4 regions of the Paenibacillus sp. FSL H7-0357 genome follow, and region 4 is predicted to be linked to each of the others. Evidence: riboswitches for the same ligand, from Rfam matches in the RefSeq annotation. Region 4 holds a riboswitch; each other region holds the start of a gene.
What was found. Region 4 has a riboswitch for cobalamin ahead of H70357_RS34175 (S-layer homology domain-containing protein). Riboswitches for the same ligand answer to the same signal wherever they lie in the genome.
Positions count from the first base shown of each region.

Region 1 (3,741 bases), 580 kb from region 4:
ATATCCGGTTACCCGGCGCAGGCGGCGGATATGGGTATCATGCTCATGTGCGCCGCAGGAAGGGCAGTTCGTGCCGATAACCCCTTCATAGCCGCAGCCGGAGCAGCGGTCAATCGGGTGGTTAATGCTGAAATAGCTGATTTCCTGCTCCAGCGCGTAGCGGATGATTTTGACAAAAGCTGCCGGGTTGCTGCGGGCATTGCCGTTCAGTTCCACATAGGAAATGGCTCCGGCGTTGCAGTATTCATGGAAAGGGGCCTCAAGGCTAATCTTCTTGGCCGCACTGAGCTCGTAATACACTGGAATGTGGAAGGAGTTCGTATAATATTCGCGGTCGGTTACGCCGGGAATAGAGCCAAGCACCTTGTGGTCCACCTTGGTGAATTTGCCGGACAAGCCTTCGGCAGGTGTTGCAAACAGCGTGATGTTAAGATCAAGTTCTTCGCTCTTGCGGTCGCAGTACTCGCGCATATGGCGGACAACGGCGAGCGCTTTGGCATGGACTTCCATGTCCTCACCATGATGTTTGCCGTACATGGCTTTCATGCACTCCGCCATACCGATGAAGCCGAGCGACAGACTGCCGTGCTTCAGCAGCTCGCCTACGCTGTCCTCAGAAGCAAGCTGTTCGCCGCCTTCCCAGACGCCTTCGCGCATCATGAAATCGGAAGCTTTGGCTTTCTGGGCCGCCTGAATCCGGAAACGGTGCAGCAGGCCTTCCAGTGCAATATCCATATAATGATTCAGGTCGTCGTAGAAGCCTTCCTCGTCGGGAGCAAGACGGCGGCCTGTCACAGTGCCGTGAGCGAGGCCCAGACGGACCAGATTCAGGGTGTTGAAGGACAGATTGCCTTTGCCGGAGCAGTGATTGCGTCCGAAACGGTCGCCCAGTACCCGGGTGCGGCAGCCCATCGTAGCAAATTCAGTGTCCGGGTCAGCCGGATCATAGTACTGCATGTTGAGCGGAGCATCCAGATTGGCAAAGTTAGGATACAGTCTGCGTGCGGAACATTCGGCTGCTTTAAGGAACAGCTCATAGTTCGGATCGCCCTGCTGCTGGTTGACGCCTTGCTTGCATTTGAAGATTTGGATCGGAAACACCGGTGTTTCTCCGCTGCCGAGGCCGTTCATGGTAGCGGTCAGCAGGGAGCTGATCACAAGCTGGCCTTCGGGGGAGATGCAGGTGCCATAGTTGATGCTGGTAAAAGGAATCTGTCCGCCGGAACGGCTGGACATCGTATTGAGATTATGTATCATACTCTCTGCTGCCTGTAGTGTTTCGCTTTCGGTCTCTTTCTGCGCAAAGCGGAAGGCGCGCGGGTACTGCTCCGCCAGATCGCTGCGGCTCATCGTGATTTCGCCGAGGTGATCACCGGCTTGGCCTTCTTCAAAGTATTCCAGTCCCTTTCGGAACAGCTTGGCGAAGGATTTGGTCACATACGGGGCAAGATCGTAATCCAGTTTATTGGCGGATACGCCGCCGTACTGGGCATTTTGCTGGGATTGGAAAATAATCGCCACCAGCGACATTGCGGTCATAATCGAGTTCGGAGGACGGACACTGCCGTTGCCGGTATTGAAGCCTTCGCGGAGAAGGCGCTCAAACGGGATGAAGATGCAGTTGGTCGTTCCGATGGCGTATTGATCCAGATCGTGGACATACACGACATTATCCTGAATAGCCTGCACGAGCTGTGGCGGCATCGTGAAGTTGCGGGCATACCACTTGGAATATTCACTGCCGAATTTGCTCATTTTGCCGGAGAAGCTTTCTCCGTTCAAATTGGCATTCTCGCGCAGCAGATCCAAATCCCGGCTGTCGATAATATCCCGTCCCAAATGAATAACTTCCTCCAAAAGAACTTCCTGTGCAGCTTGTCCACCGTTGTACCGTTTCTCCAGCAGCGTCATTGTCTAGCTCTCTCCCCTCGGTATAGTAAGAACGAAGTATATACTTCCTGATAGCAGTAAAAAAGCATCTCCCGCCGAGGAGGCGGAAAATGCCCGAATGCGTACGAAATATCCTTACAAGGATATTTGCCGGTTGTCTTGATGAACATACAAGCAGGGGACAGGGGTAATCTCTGTCCTGTTCTTATATATTCCGCAGAAGCCGATACCTGAGGGCGATAACGGTTTATCGCCTTCAGGTATCGGCAGCCTTGGCTCCTTAAAACACGGGAAGGCTATGTCTGCTTGTGCAGGCCGCATTGCGGACACCTCACCTGGTCCTCGCAGGCATGAATGATGGTGTCGGCGAAACAGGCAGGTCTCCTGGCTTCCGGTGAATCTTCCGGCGCCTTCCCGAGAGCTTTACCGCCCCTCAGTGGCTATTGCCGGTAGACGCTGCTTCGCGGGCTTCAGAGAGCCTGCAGGCATCCGGTTACAGTGGCGGGACCACAGCGGATTTGCACCGCGTTTCCCTATTAAGCTTCAGCTCCCTATGAAAGAGCGAAACACCTGTTTCCACTATATTTTGTTGTCGTTAGATAAAAATAACCCAATATGTTGTGTTTGTAAACCATTTTTTGAAACTCCGCGCGGGGAGCGGGTTCTGCGGTTTTACTCACAAATGATCCACAGTTAGTCCACAGGTAATCCACAAGTTGGGTGCAAAAAGTGTCTGGATAAAGTCATAAATTGTCTTAAAAGATGCCACAAAGAATCCATAAATATAGTGAGCGTGACACTGGAGTGCCTAACGGAGAAATATGGGGAGGCGAAGGTTACGGAGGGTGTTAAATGGAGCAACAATCTTCACGGCGATTTGTGGGTGTGCGGCGGAGTTGCTACAATAAGAACAGGCCGGAGACATATATCAGGAGTTTCAGGTTTATAGTCCGGAATGAGTTACCACGAGGAAGTTTCCATAAAGGGTTTTGCTTTACAGCATATTAAGGAGGGATTCAGGATGGCTATTGGCGAAGTAACCGTAATTCCGATCGGCACAGGCAGCACTAGCCTTAGCAGCTATGTGGCCGATATGCAGCGTGTGCTCAGGGGAGTGGAAGGGATCACTTATGAGCTTACATCCATGGGGACGATTATCGAAGGGCCGATCCCGCGGATTCTCGCTGCCGTAGAAGCGCTGCATGAGTCACCTTTCGCTGCCGGGGCGCAGCGGGTATCCACGTCGCTGAAGATTGATGACCGCCGCGACAAGCCGTCTACAAGCCGCAGCAAGCTGCAGTCCGTTGAACGCAAGCTGGAGGAGAATTGAAGCCCAGATGTTGTAAAAAAATGTTGCGTTTTTGGCTGGAAGTTGTATAATATTTTTTGTTTGACAGAAAAAATGCTTTAAGCTGGTGTAGCTCAGGGGTAGAGCAACGCACTCGTAATGCGTAGGCCGGGGGTTCAATTCCCTTCACCAGCATCCTTAACAACTCAATCATGGCGCGGTTTTCCGGATTTCGGAGGCTGCGCTTTTTTGTTGCAGTTTCTGATTAAAGGAATTATGTTCATCTGATTATTTAGTCTCAAGTTTTTTCTTTTTCTCTTCTATAAGTTGCTTTACGGGATACAGTTCAAGATCTTTAACGCCCACTTCCTCTATAAAAGAATCGACCTTAACCGGGTCCTCATCCCACCAGCCCAGAGCAAGAGGCTCTGGATCAGTGGGTACCTGGTTGATTTTTATCTTTGATCCTTGTGTTGGTATGCGGACCCACAAAAGTTTTGACCTTGACAGTTACGTTGAACAAGAACCCGCCCTTTTGTACACGTTCGATTTTTATGATCTCT
Region 1 is NZ_CP009241.1:507,682-511,422, forward strand. It holds gene H70357_RS02245 (anaerobic ribonucleoside triphosphate reductase) at 1-1,911, opposite strand, end outside; cobalamin riboswitch at 2,248-2,479, opposite strand; gene H70357_RS02250 (MTH1187 family thiamine-binding protein) at 2,912-3,220, shown strand; tRNA gene H70357_RS02255 (tRNA-Thr) at 3,302-3,373, shown strand; gene H70357_RS37005 (DUF3888 domain-containing protein) at 3,612-3,741, opposite strand, start outside.
Region 1: it holds a riboswitch for cobalamin, as region 4 does, so the genes downstream of both, H70357_RS02245 (anaerobic ribonucleoside triphosphate reductase) here and H70357_RS34175 (S-layer homology domain-containing protein) in region 4, are expected to answer to the same signal.

Region 2 (3,741 bases), 3.3 Mb from region 4:
GGTCATAGGGCCGGTAAACGCAACATCGGCATAAATGACCGGCGGCTTCACACAACGTGAACCGTAGGATTGGACCCAGCCCCCTTTAGTAAAGAGGTACCCTGCCAGCTTCTCGCCGAAGAATTCAACCATATCCGTCCGCTCAAATTCACCGTGCACGAGCACATCCAGCCCGAGCTCCTCTTGAAAAGTAATCGCATCTGCAATTTGCTGGCGGATAAATCCGTCATAGCGCTCCTGATTCCAGACACCCTTGCGCCATTTGAGCCGGGCCTGGCGCACTTCAGGCGTCTGCGGGAAGCTGCCGATCGTCGTTGTCGGCAGCAGCGGCAGCTGCCACTTCTGCTGCTGCACCTTCACGCGTTCCGCGAAAGGCAAGCTGCGGCTGTCCGGCAGCTTATCCAGGCTGCTCACCTGCTCAGCCACATCCTGGCGCCCGCGTTCCGGCAGGGCGCGGAACACTTTCAGCGCCTCGCGGCTCTCAGCGAGCGCTGCGGCATAGACCTGCCCATCCTCGCCCGCCGCTGCTGCAATCAGACTCAGCTCCGCCAGCTTCTCATCGGCGAAGGCCAACGCCTGCCGTACCGCAGGCTTTAACTTGTCCTCGCCTTGAACAGTTACCGGCACATGCAGCAGACTGGAGGATGGCTGGAGGATCAGCCGTTCGTCCGGCACATGGGACTTCAGCGCACGGACCAGCTCAAGCTTGGCATCCAGATCGGAGCGCCAAATATTGCGCCCGTCGATAATGCCCGCTCCCAGCCATTTGTCCTCTGGCCAGCCCAGACGCCGGATCGAGGCCAGATTAGCCCCGCCGTCATGGACAAAGTCCAGTCCGATACCCTGCACAGGCAACTCCAGCAGCGCTTCCAGCGGCTCTGCGGCTTCAAAGTAAGTCTGCAGCAAGACATGAAGTCCGGGCACTGCTGCAGCGATCTCTCTGTAGATAGTTCCCAGCAGTTCAACTTCTTCCGCGGTTAAGCCGGTTACGATAGCCGGTTCGTCGATCTGTACCCAAGCCACGCCTTCCTGCTGCAGCTCCTGCAGCAGCTGCACATACACCGGCAGGAAACGGGCAGCAACCTCTGCAATTTGATCGGCAGCGAACCCCTTGGAGAGCTTCAGGAAGGTATAGAGTCCGACTATAACCGGCTTGCCTTCAATACCCGCCTGCTCTTTGGCGAAACGGTAGGCAGCGAGCGGTTTGTTCTCAATCAGGCGGGGAGTCTGCCCGCCGATTTCCGGCACGATATAATGGTAATTCGTATTGAACCATTTGGTCATCTCGCAGGCAGGGGCGGCCGAATTGCCGCGCGCCATGGCGAAGTACAGATCGAGCGGAATGTCTCCGCCATCGTAGGCATATCGCGGAGGAACAATGCCAAACATAGCAGCGGTATCCAGCACATGGTCATAAAAGGTGAAATCATTGACAGGAATCAGTGCGATCCCGGCCTGCTGCTGTGTCTTGAGGTGCTGAAGCTGAATCCCGGCCATTTCCGCGCGGAAGGCTTCTTCATTGATTTTGCCGCTCCAGTAAGCCTCCAGCGTCTTTTTCCACTCCCGGTTCTTTCCGATTCTCGGATAACCGAGGCTGCTCGTCTTGATGTTGTTTGTCATTACAGTCACTCCCTTGTCTATAGTAAATGCCTTAAGCTTTAGTTAATGATCTCAGTCGGTATCGATAATAAAGAGCGTCTTCCCCTAACCAGTCCGCAGGGAAAGACGCCCATGGGCTGCCAATGGGTAACGTCTTAACACCTCCCTATCTTCCGTAGGTACTGCAGTGCTGTTGAGACAGGCAGGTCTCCTGGCTAGCGGCGTCGGCATCCATCAGCAAGTCTTCCCGGCGAAGTAGAGATGGCCAGTGACATGGGCTGCTATGAACTCTTCCGTTACAGTGGCGGGACCGCATCGGCTTGTCACCGAATTTCCCTATTAAGCCTCCGGGCCTTTCTGATACTCCGGCTGGCGCCTGTCTCCGATATTTGCAAATTGTATTCATCCCGTAATCTGATGCCATCATACTGAATCCGATACCTTATCCGCAACAGATTTATGGGTATTCCCGTTATACACATTCCCTATAGCTGGCGCCGTGCAGGCTCATTTTGCGGCGATTCTGCCGCACATTCCCTCACAGCCTCTCTTCAAGAAGCAGCTTCGGCAGAACGTTTGGTATACAGCAAAAAGAACCGGCTGCACCGTCCTTAGCAAGGAGGTACTCCCGGTTCCTTTTCGATAAATGATAGCAGTTAACGGACTGTTTCAGCCTATCTTTTAGAACCAGACGAGGTAGACTACCCCGGCAAGAACGAGACGGTAAATCGCAAACGGCATGAGCTTGATCCGGTTGATCAGCTTCAGGAAAAACTTCATAGAGAGCAGCGCGAACAGGAAGGCACTAATGAACCCGGCAATAAAAAACGGCAGGGCATCTATCGTAAAATACTGCCAGTTCTTGACCAGTGAAATCAGACTCGCACCCGCCATAATCGGCACCGCCATAATAAAGGTAAAATCGGCAGCCGCACGGTGGCTCATACCCAGCAGCACACCACCTGAGATGGTCGATCCGGAGCGTGAAAAGCCGGGCCAGAGCGACAAGCATTGGATCAAACCTACCGATAGCGCCTGTCTATATGTAATTTGGTCAACACTCTCTGTCTTGATTTTTTTGGGGGCGAACCGGTCGGCAAAAATCATGAATATTGCACCAATGACCAGACCGATCAACACCGTCGACGTCGAGAATAAATGCTCATCGATGTAATCCTCGAACAGAAAACCGAGGATTCCTGCAGGGATAAGTCCTACAATGACCTGCGCCAGCTTCAGCCGGCCTTCCGTCTCCACCGGAGGTTGTCCTTCCGGCACCGCCGTCAGCTCCTTGCGGCTAAACCGCTTGAGACCCAGCAGGTCGATGAACCGGTTGCGGAAAATGATCACTACCGCCAGGATCGAACCCAGCTGGATGACTACTTTGAACGTGTTCGCCGCATATTTTCCGAGAAATTCCTGGGATTTCAGCCACATATCATCCACGATTACCATATGGCCGGTCGAGGATACCGGAGCAAATTCAGTTAATCCTTCTACAATTCCCAGAATGATGGCTTTCATGATAGTCAGCAGCTCCATATTGATCCCCTCCTTTTTGTTGACCTCACCCTATGCGAGGCTTTAAATAGTTCTGCGAAACCTGTGAATTTAATTAATCTGTGGTATCTACCGGTTTTCTACCGGACTGGCGTTTGCGGAAATAGAGCACACCACCCACAACAACTCCCACAGCAATCAATACGTAGACGACACTCGAGTAAGCTTCCATGTACACGCCAATATCCTCCCAGGATTCTCCCAGCGCAGCACCCAGCAGAATAAGCAGCACATTCCAGCCGAGCGTCCCGATCGTCGTAAACAGCATGAATAATCCGAATTTCATCCCCGACATTCCGGCAGGAATGGAGATCAGACTCCGCACCAGCGGAATCATCCGGCAGAATAATACCGTCCAGTAGCCGTATTTGTCGAACCAGGCATCCGCTTTGCGGATATCTTTTCCGCTGATCCGGAGCAGTCCGCCCCAGCGGTCCACAATCCGCTCCAGTCTGTTCACGTCAAGCATCCGGCCGATCCAGTACAGCACAAGCGCTCCCAGCAGCGAGCCGGCCGTTGAGGCGACCAGCACGCCGGGGATGGTCATCCCGGAAGTGGTTGTCATGAAACCGCCGAACGGAA
Region 2 is NZ_CP009241.1:5,517,258-5,520,998, forward strand. It holds gene metE (5-methyltetrahydropteroyltriglutamate--homocysteine S-methyltransferase) at 1-1,620, opposite strand, end outside; cobalamin riboswitch at 1,784-1,994, opposite strand; gene H70357_RS24405 (undecaprenyl-diphosphate phosphatase) at 2,281-3,141, opposite strand; gene H70357_RS24410 (DedA family protein) at 3,215-3,741, opposite strand, start outside.
Region 2: it holds a riboswitch for cobalamin, as region 4 does, so the genes downstream of both, metE (5-methyltetrahydropteroyltriglutamate--homocysteine S-methyltransferase) here and H70357_RS34175 (S-layer homology domain-containing protein) in region 4, are expected to answer to the same signal.

Region 3 (3,741 bases), 1.1 Mb from region 4:
GAGCGAGCAGCAGCAGGGAAATACCGGTGCAGGCCTGAACCGCGAATCTGCGCGGCACCGGGCGTGACACATAAGGCGGCAAAATGATCTCACCCATGTACCCCCGGGTTATCAGCCCTTGCGACAGCCCATAGTAGCGGTGCATCGTATTGGCAAACAGCGAGCCCGCCATTCCCGCAACTTCCCGCAGTTTGGCCACCCGTCCTCTTCTGCCGCCGCGCAGCCGCCGGGCCAGCATCATTCCATGTGCTGTATCGCTCAGCAGGAACAGAAAACGGTACATAATCAGCATGAGCTCCAGTACGATCTGCGGCATCCGCAGCCTGCGGAGTACCTGCAGCAATTCTCCGAACGGTGTTGTAAATATGATAAATAAGCAGCAGGTCAGGCAGGCCAACACGCGCGCCAGCAGCAATCCTGCCCGGTGTAGCCCCTCCGCCGTAATGTATAGCGAACGAGTCAAAGCCGGGAGCTGCAAGGATATTACCGCCTCACCGGCAGTTGGAAGGCCAATTTCAAGCAATAGGGCCGGCAGGCTCAGACAAAAGAACAAAAGTGCCGTACCAAACAGCAGGCCGTAGGCGCGCAGCGGGATTTTGGCGTACAGGACACACCACACGGTCATCCAGCCCGCAATCACAAGCTGCAAGACCGGATGAAGTGCATAGGAAAGGATGAACATGACTGCTGCGAACAGGCTTTTCCACATCGCGGGCAGCTGCCTCAGCGCATTGCTGTAGGATAACGCATCAATTCTTCTGATCATTAAGCTTGCGCCGGTCCTGTCTGCCTTTCAGCAGGCCGATGGAATAGCCAATCACTCCGGCCCCGATCGCCGCCTGCAGCGCGAACAGCATGCTTTCCGTTTCGCCGGGCAGCTCGGTCAGCGGTTTGAACCAGGGCTCATAACCGGGATCAATCTCTGTAATTACACCCTCTGCGGCATCGTCAGCCCCGCCGAATTCCCCGTTCACCAGCAGCAGAGGCAGCACCACCAGCAAAATCACCGCCAGCAGCATCAATCCATTTTTCCACTTGTTGCTCATCACAGACTTCCTCCCTTGGTTTGCCGTTTCAGCAGCGACAGCTCATTCGGGCTGTAGGATTTCAGCCAGTTCCAGAGCAGCACGGTCAGCAGCCCCTCGCTGATGGCGAGCGGAATCTGCGTCACGGCAAAAATACCGCCGAACTTAATCAGAGAAGCCAGCACACCTCCGTCTGCCGCCGGAAAAGCCACTGCAAGCTGAACCGAGGTCACCACATACGTCATGAGATCAGCCACTGCCGCCGCCATAAAGACTGCCAGCTTTTCACGTCCATTCACCTTCATCAGCAGCTTATAGACCGCATACCCGGCAAAAGGACCGGCCACCGCCATCGAAAATGCATTCGCACCGAGTGTCGTTATCCCCCCGTGCGCCAGCAGCAGCGCCTGAAACAGCAGTACAACAGACCCGATTACGCTCATCGGCAGCGGCCCCAGCATTACAGCACCAAGTCCCGTTCCTGTAGGATGGGAGCTGCTTCCGGTTACGGAAGGCATTTTGAGTGCCGACAATACAAAGGTAAATGCACCCGCCAGCCCAAGCAGCAGCTTCAGCTCCGGGTTGTCCTTGGTCATTTTCTTCAGCTTAAGGACTCCAAGGGCAAAAAACGGCAGAAACGCCGCCCACCAGAATACGGCCCAGCCTACCGGCAGAAACCCCTCCATAATATGCATCGCGTTAGCCGTGCCCGGCTCATTCAGCAAAAAATAAACGGTAAATCCGGCAATAAGTGCAGCAAAACTCCAAAACTTGCGTTTGTTCATCCTTTTCCCTCCATGGATTCGTCATTTTGTGCCGCATCAAATCAAAAACTCCCGCCCCGGGGGGTGGGAGTGCTATGTACGTCATCAGATATGTAAGAGATGGTGGTCCCGCTGCAACAGCGCGGAGAATTCGCAGAATTGTAATGTGGGAGAGCTGAAGCTGGCACTTGCTCTGCACCAAATCTTCAAAATCCACCGTCTCCAAAACTGCATGCCTTCATCTCTTTAACCAATTCGTACACCGCTCCTATCCGCGTAGAGTCGTGGTGCGCGCAAACAAGGTAGGTCTCCTGGCTCGGAATCATAACGCCTTCCTTCGTCTTCCCCGGCTGTTTGCCGAGTGACATGCTGAAGTTCAGCTCTTCCTTACAGTGGCGGGACCGCTCGGGATTTGCACCCGATTCCCTGTTACCCCTTGTAGTTACAAGGGCACCTTGTCTTATCGCTAATTTATCCTGTCAATTATAGTGGACTTCGCCGGGTGGTGTCTGTGATAAAAGTGGAGCGGCAAAGTTCTCCAGCACACCATCCGGTGAACCCTACGGGTTGTAAGAAAGCCATTTAAGTAATATAATTATTAACTATATAACTTGAATCCGGAGGCGTACCCAGAAAATGAAACTTGATCTTACCGAAGATTCCCTGCCGGTGTACGAGGCGCTCTCAAGCGCTGTACGTCTGCGAATGCTGCAGCTGCTTGCTGTTCAGCCCATGAACGTAAAGGAATTGGCGGGAGCGGTCAAGCTGAGCAGCGCCATTATGACAATGCATGTGCGTAAGCTGGAAACGGCCGGACTGATCCGCACCCATATGGCCCCCGGACGAAGCGGACTGCAGAAGATTTGTTCTCTTGCCGCTGAAGGGGTGGAGATTATCTTCCCACTCCAGGCCAAAGCAGAGCGCAAGGGTCACCGGAAAGAAATACCGGTCGGACATTATTCCGACTTTGAGATAGAGCCAACCTGCGGACTGGCCACTACCGAGCATATCATCGGCAGCTTCGACGATCCCCGTTATTTCTGGGATATGGAGCGGATGAATGCCGGAATTCTCTGGTTTGGCAAAGGTTATGTCGAATACAAAATACCCAACTTCCTGTTGTCCAGCCAGCAGCCGGAGGAGCTCATCATTACGATGGAGATTGCCTCCGAAGCACCGTCAACCAATAATAATTGGCCTTCGGATATTGCGTTCACGCTAAATGGCCAGAAGCTCGGGTATTGGACTAGCCCAGGCGATTACGGAGACAGCCCGGGGAAATATACCCCTGCCTGGTGGCCGGCGTACACCAATCAATACGGCCTGCTCAAGCAGCTGCGCATTACCCCAAAAGGAACCTATATGGACGGCTTAAAACTCTCAGACATTACGCTGGAGCAGGTTGCAATCCGCAACAAGCAGTGGACCTTCAGGCTCTCGGTGGAAGAGGATGCCGAACATATCGGCGGGCTCACCTTATTCGGCAAAGGCTTCGGCAATTACAACGAGGATCTGGTCGTAGAGCTGTTCTATACCGATGGATTCAATGGTGCTGACGCGGATAAAAGGGATGCAGCAGCAGGTACTGACAATGGGAATGGGACAGATTCCTAGCCAAGCGACGCCTTCACTGTAAAGTCCGCACATATATTCTTCTCTTCTCACATAAACGCCCCCATCCCTCGCGGTATTGTATCCACGAGTGATGAGGGCGTTTAAAATTTCAGTATGCCTGGGACTCCACGGGGTTCTTTCCGGTATTCACAGCCGATGATGCTTCCTCTGTGACAAAGGCTCTCCAACGGCTTGGCGGAACGCTACTCCGTGACCGGACTCCACAAACCGCCGCCCGGCAACGGGCAGCCGCGCTCCTTCAGCTTGGCCACTACCGGAATGATACAGCCGCAGGCTGTGCATGTTACGCCATCCTGGAGCTTCGGACAAGCTGAGCA
Region 3 is NZ_CP009241.1:2,162,904-2,166,644, reverse strand. It holds gene cbiQ (cobalt ECF transporter T component CbiQ) at 1-766, opposite strand, end outside; gene H70357_RS09435 (energy-coupling factor ABC transporter substrate-binding protein) at 750-1,046, opposite strand; gene H70357_RS09430 (energy-coupling factor ABC transporter permease) at 1,046-1,810, opposite strand; cobalamin riboswitch at 2,074-2,262, opposite strand; gene H70357_RS09425 (ArsR/SmtB family transcription factor) at 2,426-3,403, shown strand; gene H70357_RS09420 (DUF6171 family protein) at 3,607-3,741, opposite strand, start outside.
Region 3: it holds a riboswitch for cobalamin, as region 4 does, so the genes downstream of both, H70357_RS09430 (energy-coupling factor ABC transporter permease) here and H70357_RS34175 (S-layer homology domain-containing protein) in region 4, are expected to answer to the same signal.

Region 4 (3,741 bases):
ATTTCCCGCCGCGCGACACCAGGAAGTTCCAATAGCCGTCATGGGTTCCGTTCTTAATCCCATTAATGCCCGACACATAGCTGCCATAGGAGGACTCCGTAATCTCCAGCGGAATATTTCCGGATGCCGTAAGCTTCTTCAATGCCGCCAGCGCGTTGGATGCTTGCAGCGCTCCCTCAGCGACCGGCCCCTCAGGTCCTTCAACCGACAGGTGGACTGGTACATTCTTGGAGATTACCTTTACAGCTTGCGAATATTTAGCGATAGTTGGTGCATTGTCCGTAACATAGCCGGTTACGGTTAGCGTATAGTCTCCTGCCGGAACACCTTCGGCAAAGACCGCTTTGCCGTCTTCACCGGTTGTTGCCTTCCGGTCTCCGACCGCCACCTCCACACCAGATGCACTTGAGGTTACAGGACTCGAAATATTTGTGGCGTTGTCCCATACCCATTTTATCTGGGTAACCGTAACTGAGAAAGGCTCCTCCTCACCTGGCTGCGACGCGGACAGCGTCAGCGAATTCACCAGCTGCGTATCATTGCCCGCATAATAAACGAGGACCCTGTCAGCTTCCTTAAGTTTAAAGTCCTTCATTCCTACATCGGGATCAATCCATGCCCCATCCCGGGATACAGCGTATTTCCAGCCATCCCAGCCGCCGTAGATTCCGGCTTGGATACCGCCGATTCCCGTTACATAGCTGCCCGATTCATTCTTAATCGGAAGGCCCTTCTGGGCTGCCACTTTCTCCAGCACCTCGAGGACATTGCCTGCGTATGCCATCCCTTCTCCCAGCGTGTTCTGCGGCCCTTCAATTACAAGGGGCACATACACTAACGGATTCGGAACCGCAGGCTTAGTGAAGTCATACAGCTTGCCGTTTCCGCCCCCGCTGTACAGGGTGTAGGCCACCAGCGCCTGCAGCCCCTGCTCTGTAGCAAATGCATTTACATTTCCGCCCTGATTATGGGCAAACCCGCCGCCCTCTACGCTGAAGCTGAGCAGTCTGCTTATCAGGTCTGCTTCACCCTTGGTAAATTCTGCTCCTTCCGGGTCTACCCCGAAGGAGGCAAGGCCGATAATGACCTGTGCCGCGCTTTCGCTGCTGCCTCCAAAGCCGCCGTTGCTGTCCTGCGCAGCGGACAGCCAGGCTACTGCTTTTTGCCCGGCAGTTGCAACCAGAGGATCACTCTTATGCGCAGCAAGAGCCGTCAAAGCCATCGCCGTCATATCCGGCTCGCTCGCCCCGGAAGTCAAGGCGAACCCGCCGTCCGCATTTTGCTTGGACAGGATCTCGCTCAGCAGCGCCGCTTTGCTCCATTTGGCATCCGCCCCAATGGTATAATTGCCGGAATCCAGTGCCAGCAGCGCATAGACCGGATTGTTCAGCGTCTGGCCGCTCATTTTGTCACTGTTATAGATACGCTCAACCAGATTAAAACCCGGTTCAGAGCCGTTTCCGGCAAAGTTCGCCGGATCAGCCCCCACGGCTTGTACCGCGAGCACAATCCGTGCATAATCAGTGACTGCGGCAAAGCTGCCGCTGGCCGTCCGAACTTTTTGCTCCAGCAGCCGGACATAACTTTCCGGTACTTTGTAGCCCGCCTGTGCGAGGCCAACCGCCTGCCATTCTGACGTCACACCGCTGCTGAGCATATACTCGGCAGCCGCATAGGTCGCTCCGGCAACGGTAATCTGCTGCTTCGCTGTTAATGCAGCCGCAGCCGGCTCTGCGCCAGATTCGTCTGCTGCATATACAGCAGCCGTAACACTTTCCGTTCCCCCGGACGCGGTAGCGGAGACCGCCCCGGCAAACACTTGTCCTGAAGGAACAAGCGCTGTGCCCAGAATCGAAATAACCAGCAATAAAGCCAGGCCAAGCATAAAGGACTTGGCAGAGAGAAGAGTCTTCATCGTTAACCTCTTTCCGTGAATAAAATAGTTGAAGCAGCGGACAACAAGAAGAAACGGCTGTGCTGTCCCTTTCAAAAGGACGGGGCCGTTTCTGCGAGAGAGAAGGAACACGTACAGCAACCGGCTTATTCCTCATCCTCATCCCTCAAAAAAACCGCCCCTGTTAAGGGCGGCCTCGGAAGAATACAAATGAAGCACGGCGGTGCTCAAGCTCCGCCACCACATCCATTTGTAATGTTCCGCATTCTTACCCCACGAAGAATAGAAACGTTCAAGAAAAAGGCAGGTCTCCTGGCTTATGCTTCACCGCTTCCCTCCGCCTTCCCGTCCTTGCTTCACAGGACAGTGGCACCCTTAAGAGTCGCTCCGCATTTACAGTGGCGGGACCGCGCCGGACTTGCACCGGCCTTCCCTTTTAAGCAAATTCTATGGATAGAATCTGCACCCTTTTCACTAGACTATCAAATTTTAATATTCATAATCATATCCACTATTTCCTTGTATGTCTATAGAAAAGCTGTCCAATGCCGCCCGTTGTCGGCTGATCCCTTTTCGTAAGCATCAAACACACTCTTCGTTGCTCCCAACCTGTCTGCACGCAGTTCATCATTAGTAGCGGAAAAAATGCCCGCTAAGTTTTAGCTACTCCCACATTAATAAGGATTAGGCGGATTTACACCCGCTATTATTTCGCAAAACGCCTCATCTGGCTCAACCGGATAATTTAGCGGTAATATTTCGTCTTATACAACTTATTCTCAATCTATAGTCCACATTAGAGGGAAATTTCCCCTTTACTGGGTATGATCCGCAATAACCAACACCGGGGCTCAGTGTAAAGAAAAAAATCCTGAATGCGCATCTACCCTGCTCTTTCCGGGCAAAACATGCGGTTCAGGATTTTTGTCTATTTATATCGCTTTACTCAGCAGCATCGGTTGCTGTTCCGCCATCATCCGAAGGCGTTGCAGTCGCAGTTGCAGTAGGCTGGGCACTCGGTGTAGGGGCTGCCGTAAGTGCTGGATCCGACTGCAGAGTCAGCTTGTAATCGCCCGCGATGATCATGTTGCCCTCGGCCAGCTTAGCCCCCGGTTCCAGATCCACAGTGACTTGGTACGAAGCCCCCCCGGTCACGCCCGGCGAAGGCGCGGATGACACAGCCGGGGACGCACCGGCTTCCGTTCCGGTGTCCGCGTTCCCTGTCGCGCCGACTTCTGTTCCGGCGTTCGCGTTACCCGTCGCGTCGACTTCTGTTCCGGCGTTCGCGTTACCCGTCGCGCCGGCTTCTGCTCCAGCGTTCGCGTTCCCTGTCGCGCCGACTTCTGTTCCGGCGTTCGCGGTCCCCGTCGCGTCGACTTCCGTTCCGGCATCCGCGTTCCCTGTCGCGCCGGCTTCTGCTCCGGCTGACGCATCCGGCGTTGCCGTTCCACTGCCGCCGTTCAAGCCGGCGGCTCCCGCATCCGGCGACGGAGCGAGGCATCGGCTCGACGTCGCCGTGACCTTGTAAACCTCCGGATCCCCACCGGAGGCTGCTACACTGATCTCCGCCGGAGTAAAGGCGGTGCATTCTTCAGCGTCAGCAAAGGTGAACACCAGCCTGCTGCCCGTGCCTTCTCCGCTGCCGCTAAGATACACGGCAGCAGGCGGCTGGCCGCCGTCCGGTGCTGGGCTGCCCTCCGGCAGAGCCGTGTCCGGGCTGTCCGGCCGCAGCAGGCTGATGGCGATAATGACGCCAATCAGTACGATCCCCAGAATGGAGCCGGAGATCAGGAGTTGAAATCGGCTGCGGCTAACCCACCGCGCCAGCGGCGAAGCCAGCTGGGAGC
Region 4 is NZ_CP009241.1:1,084,820-1,088,560, reverse strand. It holds gene H70357_RS34175 (S-layer homology domain-containing protein) at 1-1,915, opposite strand, end outside; cobalamin riboswitch at 2,180-2,379, opposite strand; gene H70357_RS04820 (GAP1-N2 domain-containing protein) at 2,837-3,741, opposite strand, start outside.